3 regions of the Paracoccus simplex genome follow, and region 2 is predicted to be linked to each of the others. Evidence: riboswitches for the same ligand, from Rfam matches in the RefSeq annotation. Region 2 holds a riboswitch; each other region holds the start of a gene.
What was found. Region 2 has a riboswitch for thiamine pyrophosphate ahead of thiD (bifunctional hydroxymethylpyrimidine kinase/phosphomethylpyrimidine kinase). Riboswitches for the same ligand answer to the same signal wherever they lie in the genome.
Positions count from the first base shown of each region.

Region 1: another riboswitch for thiamine pyrophosphate. It lies ahead of thiC (phosphomethylpyrimidine synthase ThiC); the one in region 2 lies ahead of thiD (bifunctional hydroxymethylpyrimidine kinase/phosphomethylpyrimidine kinase).
Region 3: another riboswitch for thiamine pyrophosphate. It lies ahead of ACFOMP_RS16380 (TenA family protein); the one in region 2 lies ahead of thiD (bifunctional hydroxymethylpyrimidine kinase/phosphomethylpyrimidine kinase).

Region 1 is NZ_JBHRXE010000037.1:165,287-168,553, forward strand. Features, by position in the region: gene ACFOMP_RS13585 (MlaD family protein) at 1-263, shown strand, start outside; gene ACFOMP_RS13590 (ABC-type transport auxiliary lipoprotein family protein) at 273-899, shown strand; TPP riboswitch at 1,002-1,121, shown strand; gene thiC (phosphomethylpyrimidine synthase ThiC) at 1,204-3,003, shown strand; gene smpB (SsrA-binding protein SmpB) at 3,079-3,267, shown strand, end outside.
Region 2 is NZ_JBHRXE010000063.1:44,318-47,584, forward strand. Features, by position in the region: gene thiS (sulfur carrier protein ThiS) at 1-197, opposite strand, end outside; gene ACFOMP_RS18920 (FAD-dependent oxidoreductase) at 181-1,158, opposite strand; gene thiD (bifunctional hydroxymethylpyrimidine kinase/phosphomethylpyrimidine kinase) at 1,155-1,982, opposite strand; TPP riboswitch at 2,055-2,159, opposite strand; gene ACFOMP_RS18930 (nucleotide sugar dehydrogenase) at 2,235-3,267, opposite strand, start outside.
Region 3 is NZ_JBHRXE010000047.1:71,988-75,254, reverse strand. Features, by position in the region: gene ACFOMP_RS16390 (FYDLN acid domain-containing protein) at 1-185, shown strand, start outside; gene ACFOMP_RS16385 (NUDIX hydrolase) at 257-730, shown strand; gene ACFOMP_RS16380 (TenA family protein) at 734-1,375, opposite strand; TPP riboswitch at 1,454-1,569, opposite strand; gene ACFOMP_RS16375 (AI-2E family transporter) at 1,751-2,944, shown strand; gene ACFOMP_RS16370 (SPFH domain-containing protein) at 3,036-3,267, opposite strand, start outside.

The sequences.
Region 1 (3,267 bases), on a different contig from region 2:
TGGTCGCCGACCTGCCCGAGATCACCGAGCGGCTGCGCGATGCCGCCGGCAGCGCCGAGGCCGCCTTCGCCAGCCTGCGCGGGATGCTGGACAGCACCCGCGGCCCGGTGCAGGCTTTCACCCGCGAGGGACTGCCGCAATTCACCCGCATGGCCAGCGATCTGCGCGGGCTGGTGGGCAACGTGAACGAGCTGGTCTCGGCGCTGAGGCGCAACCCGTCGCAAGTCTTCTCGGGGCCGCGGGTTCCCGAGTTCCGCCGTTAAGGAGCCGCCATGCGTCTGACCGCCGCCCTTCTCGCCCTGACCCTGACCCTGCCGGGCTGCGCCGCGCTGAAGGCGCTGGAGGGCGAGCCCGACCGCGACGTGTTCGAGCTGCGCCCGCCTTCCGAGGCGCCGCGAAGCTGCGGCCGCGGCCGGCTGGCCGAACTGGTGATCGAGCCCCCCAAGGCGCGCGGCACGTTGGACACCGACCGCATCATGATCCGCCCGAACCAGTTGCAGACGCAATACCTGCCCGATGCGCGCTGGGGCGACACGGTGCCGGTGGCCCTGCAGACCCTGCTGGTGCGCGCCTTCGGCAGCTATGACGCCTTCACCCATGTCGGCCGCGCGCCGCTGGGCACGGCGGGGGATTACGCGCTGATCTCCGAGGTGCAGGATTTCAACGCCGAGGTTTCGGGCAAGGGCGCGGTGATCAGGCTGACCGTGGACGCGCAGATGGTGCGCGAGATGGATGCCAGCGTGGTCGCGCGCGGCCATTTCGCGGCCACGGCCGACGCGCCGAGCACGAAAACCGACGACCTGATCCCGGCCTTCGACGCGGCGGGCCAGCAGTTGGTGGCGCAGATGACCGACTGGGGCCTGCGCGCGGTGGGCGTCAATCCCGCCCGCTGCCGCTGAGGTTTTCCGCCGGCCCGGCCGCGCCGGCGCGGTTTCGGCAGCCGAAGCCCGGCCGCCCCTTCACCGGCGATTGACAAGCCGGGCGACAAGTGGGCATTCTCCGGCTCTCACCTGGGGGGCCCCGACAAGGGGCTGAGATACTGCTGGGCCGCAAGGCAGCGCAGGGACCCGTCGAACCTGATCCAGTTCATACTGGCGTAGGGATGGTGCGGATGCCCTTGCGGCCGGCTATCGGTCCGGCGGGTATTCTTCCCCCTTCCAGTCCGTGCTGGGTCTCCATGCTAGCGAAAGCGAGGAGCCTGACATGACCACTACCCCGACCGTGACCACCGGACCGCTGCCCGCCTCGACCAAGGTCTTCCGACCGGGCGAGATCCATTCCGACATCCGCGTGCCGATGCGCCAGATCGCGCTGCATCCCAGCGCCGGCGAGCCGCCGGTGACGGTCTATGATTCCTCGGGGCCCTATACCGATCCCGGCGCCGAGATCGCCATCGAGCGCGGCCTGCCCCGCCCGCGCGACAGCTGGATCATGGCGCGCGGCGACGTGGAATCCTATGACGGGCGGCATGTGAAACCCGAGGATAACGGCTTCGTTTCCGGCGACCGGCTGACGCCTGAATTTCCCATCCGCCACCGCCCGCTGCGGGCGCAGGGCGACCGGGCCGTCACCCAGCTTGCCTATGCCCGCGCCGGCATCGTCACCCCCGAGATGGAATTCGTGGCGATCCGCGAGAATCTGGGCCGCAAGGCGATCCGTGAGAAGCTGGCGCGCGACGGCGAGAGCTTCGGCGCCGCCGTGCCGGATTTCGTGACCCCCGAATTCGTCCGCGACGAGGTGGCGTGCGGCCGGGCGATCATCCCGGCCAACATCAACCACCCCGAACTGGAGCCGATGGCGATCGGCCGCAACTTCCTGGTCAAGATCAACGCCAATATCGGCAATTCCGCCGTCACCTCCTCGATGGCCGAGGAGGTGGAAAAGATGGTCTGGGCGATCCGCTGGGGCGCCGACACGGTGATGGATCTGTCGACCGGGCGCAACATCCACAACATCCGCGAATGGATCATCCGCAACAGCCCGGTGCCCATCGGCACGGTGCCGCTCTATCAGGCGCTGGAGAAGGTCGGCGGCATGGCCGAGGAGCTGAGCTGGGAAGTCTTCCGCGACACGCTGATCGAACAGGCCGAACAGGGCGTGGATTATTTCACCATCCATGCCGGGCTGAGGCTGCCCCATATCCCGCTGACCGTGGACCGGGTCACCGGCATCGTCTCGCGCGGCGGCTCGATCATGGCGAAATGGTGCCTGCACCATCACCGCGAAAGTTTCCTCTATGAGCATTTCGAGGAGATCTGCGACATCTGCCGCGCCTATGACGTGTCCTTCAGCCTGGGCGACGGGCTGCGGCCGGGCTCGATCGCCGATGCCAACGACGCCGCGCAATTCGCCGAACTGGAGACGCTGGGCGAACTGACGCGCATCGCCTGGGCCCGCGATTGCCAGGTGATGATCGAGGGGCCCGGCCATGTGCCCATGCACAAGATCAAGGAGAACATGGACAAGCAGCTGGCCATCTGCGGCGAGGCGCCCTTCTACACGCTCGGGCCGCTGACCACCGACATCGCGCCGGGCTATGACCATATCACCAGCGGCATCGGCGCGGCGATGATCGGCTGGTTCGGCACGGCGATGCTGTGCTACGTCACCCCCAAGGAGCATCTGGGCCTGCCGGATCGCGACGACGTCAAGACCGGCGTCATCACCTACAAGATCGCCGCCCATGCCGCCGATCTGGCCAAGGGCCATCCGGCGGCCAGAACCCGGGACGACGCCCTGTCGCGGGCCCGCTTCGAGTTCCGCTGGGAGGACCAGTTCAACCTGTCTTTGGACCCCGATACCGCGCGCGCCTTCCACGACCAGACCCTGCCGAAGGAGGCGCACAAGCTGGCGCATTTCTGTTCGATGTGCGGGCCGAAATTCTGCTCGATGCGGATTTCCCACGACATCCGCGCCGAGGCGCAGAAAGAGGGCATGGCCGCCATGGCGCGCAAATACCGCGAGGGCGGCGATCTCTACATCCCCGCCCCGCAGGAGGCGTAACGGGCGCGGCCCCCAGAGGGCGGGGCGATGCCGAGCCTTTACAGGCGCGGCGCCCCGCCCTATCTCTGCCCGATCATGGCCACGAAATCCGACCCGAACTACAAGATCATCGCCGAGAACCGCCGGGCGCGCTTCGATTACTTCATCGAAAGCGATCTCGAGGTCGGCATCGTGCTGACCGGCTCCGAGGTGAAAAGCCTGCGCACCGGCCAGTCGAACATCGCCGAAAGCTATGCCTCGGTCGAGAATGGCGAATTGTGGCTG
Region 2 (3,267 bases):
CAGCCCCCCTGCATCGGCGCCACGACTTCCAGCGCGTCGCCATCCTTCAGCGTGGTTGCGGGCCGGGCGGCGGCGGGCAGGAAGGCGCCGTTCAGCGCCGTCGCCACCTTGGCCGCGCCCAGACCGATCTCGGCCAGCGCGTCCTGCACGGTCGGGCCGGTCAGGTCGCGCGCCGCTCCGTTAAGGGTGATCTTCATCCATGAACTCCGGTTTCCGGCCCTCGATAAGGTAGTCGGCGGCCATGCGGGCCACGGCGGGGGCCAGAAGATAGCCGTGGCGGTAAAGGCCGTTTGCGTAAAGCGTGTCGCCGCGCCGGCGCAGGCGGGGCAGGTTGTCGGGAAAGGCCGGTCGCGCATCCGAGCCGAGCTCCAGGATCTCGGCCTCGGCAAAGCCGGGATGCAGGGCATAGGCGGCAGAGAGCATCTCGACCGCCGAGCGGGCGGTGACGCGATACTTGCCGCCCGTCTCCAGCATGGTGGCGCCGATCATGTAGACGCCATCCCCTCGCGGAACAAGATATAGGGGGATGCGCGGATGCAGCAGGCGGATGGTGCGGGTCAGCGTCACCTCGGGGCAGCGGATCACCAGCATCTCGCCGCGCACGCCGCGCAGGTCGGGAAGCTGGTCGCGGGCGGCCAGGCCGCGGGCATCGACCACCATGCCGGCGGGCGTGCCCTCGGTTTCGATGCGGATGCCCTGCGCCTCGAGCCGGTCGCGCAGGGCCAGCAGCGCGGCGCGCGGGTTCAGATGCGCCTCGGTGGCGAAATGCAGCCCGCGCGGGAAGCGGCCGGCCAGTTCCGGCTCGAGCGTCGCGATGTCGTCGCCGCTCACCGGCCGATGCGTCTGGGTCAGGCGGGCGAAGCGGTCGAGTTCCGCCCGATCGCGCGACGGCGCCAGCACCAGCGTGCCGCGGCGGATGACCTCGGCGCCCTGCGCCTGCCACCAATCGGCGGCGTCGAGGCCGAGCCGCAGCACCACCGGTTCGGCGCTTTCGGCCTCGCAATAGGGCGCCAGCATGCCGCCGGCGCGCCAGCTGCAGGCCTGCGAGCCGGGTTTGCCGGCCGGGTCGATGATCCGGGGCAGGGTGCCGCGCGCCGCCAGTTCGGTGGCGATACACAGCCCCATCACCCCGGCGCCCAGAATGGTGATCGCAGTCATGTCCGTCTCCAGAGCGCGTGGAAATGATGCACCGGGCCATGGCCCAGCCCCACCGACAGCTCATCGGCGGCGGCGATGGCGCCTTGCAGCCAGCCATGGGCGCGGGTCACGGCATCGGGCACCGTCATGCCCTGCGCCAGCCCCGCCGCGATGGCCGAGGACAGCGAGCAGCCGGTGCCGTGGGTGTTGTGGGTCTGCTGGCGCGGCGCGGTCAGGACCAGCGGCTGCGGCCCGACCAGCAGGTCGGTGCAGGTATCCTCGGTCGCGTGGCCGCCCTTCATCAGCACATGGGCCGCACCGAGGGCGCGGAGCGCCTCGCCCTGCCGGCGCATCGCTTCGGGCGTCGCGGCGGGATCGCGCCCCAGAAGCTGCGCCGCCTCGGGCAGGTTCGGGGTCAGCACCGTCGCCAGCGGGATCAGCTGCTCGCGCAGCGCCGCGACCGCTGCCTCGGCCAAGAGCGCGTCGCCGGATTTCGCCACCATCACCGGGTCCAGCACCACCGGCACCGGGTTGTCGGCCAGCAGCGCCGCCAGCCGGTCGGCGACGACTGTGATCACATCCGCGCCGCCGACCATGCCGATCTTGACGGCGCGCACCTCGAGATCGCCGAAAACCGCGTCGATCTGCGCCGCGACCATGGCGGGGCTGACCGCCTCGACCGCCGCGACGGTGCGGGTGTTCTGCGCGGTGATCGCTGTGATCACAGAGGCGCCATAGACGCCGAGGGCCGAGAAGCTTTTCAGGTCGGCCTGGATTCCGGCGCCGCCGCCGCTGTCCGAGCCGGCGATGGTCAGCGCGATGGGATAGGGCTGCAATCCCGACATGGCCCGCCTTTCATGCGCCGGGCTGCCGGGCGTCGGGAAAGGGGACGGGTGGCGGCCGATGCACGGGTTCTGCCGCGACACTCTACCCTTCCCTCCGCCGGCATGACCCGGATCAGGTTCGATGGGTCGGTGCCCGGCACCTCTCAGCCCCGTCGCGGGACTCCCCAAGTGTATAAGTCGTGCGCGGGACACTAGGCCTTGGCCGCCGGCTTTGCAAGGGCCGGTTCCGGTCGGCCGGTTCCAGTCGGCGGGTCAGTCGCGGCCGAACAGGTCGCGGGTGTAAACCTTGTCCCGCACGTCGGCCAGCTCGGGCGACTGGCGGTTGGCGATGATCAGGTCGGCCCGGGCCTTGAAGGCGTCCAGGTCGCGCACCACCGGGCTGTTGAAGAAATCCTCGCCGGTCAGCACGGGTTCGTAGACGATGCAGGGGATGCCCCTGGCCTTGATCCGCTTCATGATGCCCTGGATCGAGCTGTCGCGGTAATTGTCGGAACCCGCCTTCATCACCAGCCGATAGACGCCGACCAGCCGGGGCTTGCGGGCGATGATCTGCTCGGCGATGAAATCCTTGCGGGTGCGGTTGCTGTCCACCACCGCCGCGATCAGGCTTTGCGGCACCTGGTCGTAATTGGCCAGCAATTGCTTGGTGTCCTTGGGCAGGCAGTAGCCGCCATAGCCGAAGCTGGGATTGTTGTAATGGTCGCCGATGCGCGGGTCGAGGCCGACGCCCTCGATGATCTCGCGCGGGTCGAGACCGCGCGCCACGGCATAGCTGTCCAGCTCGTTGAAATAGGCGACGCGCATGGCAAGGTAGGTGTTCGAGAACAGCTTGATCGCCTCGGCCTCGGTCGAGCCGGTGAACAGCACCGGCATGTCCTTGCGGATCGCGCCCTCGGCCAGCAGCTCGGCCAGCCGCTGCGCCGCCGGGCCGTGGTCGCCGACCACGATGCGCGAGGGATGCAGGTTGTCGTAAAGCGCCCGCCCCTCGCGCAGGAATTCGGGCGAGAACAGGATGCCCGCATGGCCGGTCTCGTCCCGCATGCGCTGGGTGAAGCCCACCGGCACGGTGGACTTGACGACGATGGTGGCTTGCGGCGCGTGGCGGCGGGCCAGTGCGATCACGCTTTCGACGCTGGAAGTGTCGAAGCGGTTCGAGCGCGAATCGTAATTCGTCGGCGTGGCGATGATGACGAATTCCGCCCCCGCCAGCGCCTCGGCCGCGTCGTCGGTCGCGCGCAGCTTCAGCGGTTTCCCGGCCAGCCAGGCCGAGATGTCGGCATCCTCG
Region 3 (3,267 bases), on a different contig from region 2:
GCTCGCTGATCTCGGAAAAGACCGCGGCGCGGAACGAGGATCAGAACGAACTGGTCGATGACGACGATCTGGACGATGACGCCGATACCGGCGATCTGGACGATGATCTGCTGGACGATGACGACGATGACGGCGACGTGTCGCTGGACGATATCGCCGACGTGCCGGACAGCGACGAGGAATAATCCTCGCCAATGCGACAGCGGCCCCGGACGGCATCCGCCGGACCGGGGCTTTTCCTTGGCTCGGGGGCGCCATGCGGATCATCGACAGGCAGGCCATGCGTGCCATCCTGCTGACGCCCGATGACCGGGTGCTGCTGATGCGGGTGGATTACGGCAGCGGCGACTGGTGGATCACCCCCGGCGGCGGCACCGAGCCGGGTGAGACCGCCGAGGTGAGCTTGCGCCGCGAGCTGATGGAGGAGTTGGGCTTCGCCCTGCCCGCCCCCGGCCCGCTGGTCTGGCGCCGCCAGGTGACGATGACGCTGGGCCAGCGCCGCTGGCGGCAGTCCGAGGATTACTTCCTGATCGAGACCGCCGCCTTTCGCCCCGCCGTCCAGGCCGCGCCCGAGGCCGGCAGGATCCGCGAGTTCCGCTGGTGGCGCCTGTCCGAACTGCGGCACAGCGCCGAGCGCATCGCGCCGGCGGCGCTGCGGCGCATCGTGCTGGACTATCGGGAAAACGGGCCGCCGGCTGGCCCGCTTCCGGTCGAGATCGTCGGGGATTGACGGCTAGGGCTGATAGGCCGCGTCGAAGAACTCCACCTCCAGCCGCACCGCGCGGCGGAAGAAATCGCGGGCCTGCCCGGCCGCGGCGGGGTCGGTGCGATCCAGTTCGGCCTGCAGGAAAGCGACGAAATCCCGGAAGAAGGGATTATCGTGCAGGGTGATCCATTCGGCATGGACGAAGTTCTCGGGCAGCGGCTGCGGCGCCCGGCGCGCCCAGTCGAGATAGAGCCCCTCGGCCACCGCCAGCACCGCCAGCACGGCGGGATAGGCGCGCGTCGCCGCCGCCTCGCGCATCAGCGCCTGGAAACCGGCGGTGGGCGGCTTGTCGGGAATGGCGGCCCGCTGCGTCTCGCTGACGCCGAGCGCCGCGAAGGCGCGCAGGAAATAGTCGTTCTCCTCGCCCGAGACCATGCCGGCGAAGCGGCCGAAGCGCAGCCGCGATTCGAAACGGTCGGCCGAGGCGATGGCCGCACCCAGAAGCGTCAGGAAGGCGTCGAGGAAACGGTGGTCCTGAACCAGATAAGCCGCCATCGTCGCATCGGCGATGCTGCCGTCGCACAGGTCGGTCACGAAGCGGTGGCCGGTGGCCGCCGTCCAGTCGGCGGCGCATTCGCGGCGCAGGATTTCAGAGAAACGTTCGGACATGCTGTCCTCCTGTCATGGGGCGAGACCGGCTTTCCGTCATGGCCTCGCGGGTGAGGCCGGCCAGGGAGAGGCATGGGGCAGACAGGTCCATACCATCCCTTCGCCGGCATGATCCGGATCAGGTTCTAAGGGTCACCGCGCCGCTTGTGCCTGCAGTCTCTCAGCCCCTTGCCGGGACTCCCCTTGGTCGGGCGCGACCCTAGCCGCGCCGGCCGGCGCTGTCACGCCCCTGACATGCCCGTGGTCCACAGGATCGTGAGCGCGCCTTGCCGCGTCCGCCCGCCTTGCGCCGGCATTCCGGCTTGCAGCGGCGGGCGATCTGTTATCTCGTTGCAGCATGACGCGCCGGCCGGCGCCGAACCAGGACCGGAGACAATGACCACAGGCGATATGCCGGACCGACAACGCAGGACCGAATTCGCAGAGCAGCAGACGCAGCGCGGCGAACATGCCAGGCAGACCGGGTTGCGGCTGCATCGCCCGCCCCTGGTGACCAATATCTCGGCCGCGCGCTGGCTGCTGCTGGCCATCGTCGCGGCCTCGATCTATTTCTTCCACGGCTTCCTGGTGCCGGTGCTGGCGGCGATGGTGATCGCGCTGGCCAGTTGGCCGCTGCGCAACCGCGCCGCCTTCCGGTTGAACCTGGGCCGTACCGGAGCCGCGGCGCTGCTGGTGCTGGTGCTGGTCTGTTTCCTGGTGGTGCCGCTGACCCTGGCGCTGGTCTATGCCTTCCGCGAATTGCGGGACTGGATCAACTGGGCGATCCTGGTCAACAGCGCCGGGGCGCCCACGCCGGCCTGGATGGTCGATCTGCCGCAGATCGGCGACTGGCTGAACGAGAACTGGCAGACCTATATCGGCCGGCCCGGCGGGATCAGCGAGATCGTGCAACTGGTCAGCGGCTCGAATATCGGCGCGATCTATCGCGGCGCGGTGACGGCGGGCTCGCTGGCCTTCCATCTGGCGCTGACGCTGCTGTTCATGCTGATCACGCTGTTCGTGCTTTACCGCGACGGCGACCGGATCGTCGCGCAGGTGGACCGCGTCGGCCGACGCATCCTGCCGGACCGCTGGAGCCGGCTGTCGCGGGTGGTTCCGGCCACCATCAGCTCGACCGTGACCGGCATGACGCTGATCGCCATCGGCGAGGGGGTGGTGCTGGGTCTGGCCTATTGGCTGGCCGGCGTGCCCTCGCCGGTGACCTTCGGGGTCATCACTGGCTTCATGGCGCTGATCCCCGGCGGCGCGCCGCTCAGCTTCACGCTGGTTTCGATCTACCTGGCCGCCAGCGGCTCGCCGGTCGAGGGCGCGGCGCTGTTCATCTGGGGCACCTGCGAGCTGTTCGTCGTCGACAAGACCATCCGTCCGGTTCTGGTCGGCGGGCCGGTGAAACTGCCCTTCCTGCCGACCTTCTTCGGGCTGATCGGCGGGGTGAAGACCTTGGGCATCGTCGGCCTGTTCGTCGGACCGGTGCTGATGGCGCTGCTGGTCTCGATCTGGCGGGAATGGCAGCGCGAGATCGCCGAGGACGAGACGCGCCGCAACAGCCTGCTGGCCGAACCCGACTGAACCCGACTGAACCCGGTCCGGACCGTTGCGGCATGAAAAAGGCGGGGCGCCCAGAAGGCGCCCCGCCGTTTCTTTCGTCGTCGGCCGCGGTTCAGTCCGCCGGCGCCGGCGCCGGCGGCACCACCGATTCCTCTTGCGGTGGGCTCGCCAGGGTTTCGGGCAGCGGCGTCAGCGTCACCCCCGCATTCGAGCCGAGCGGCTGGCCCTCGCGATTGGTCTCGGTCGGCGCGGGCGTCTCGCCCGGCTGCAACGCGCCCTCGGTCTCGGCCGCAGGGTCCTCGGCCCCGGTCTCGGTCCCGGTCTCGGCCCCGGTCTCGGCTCCG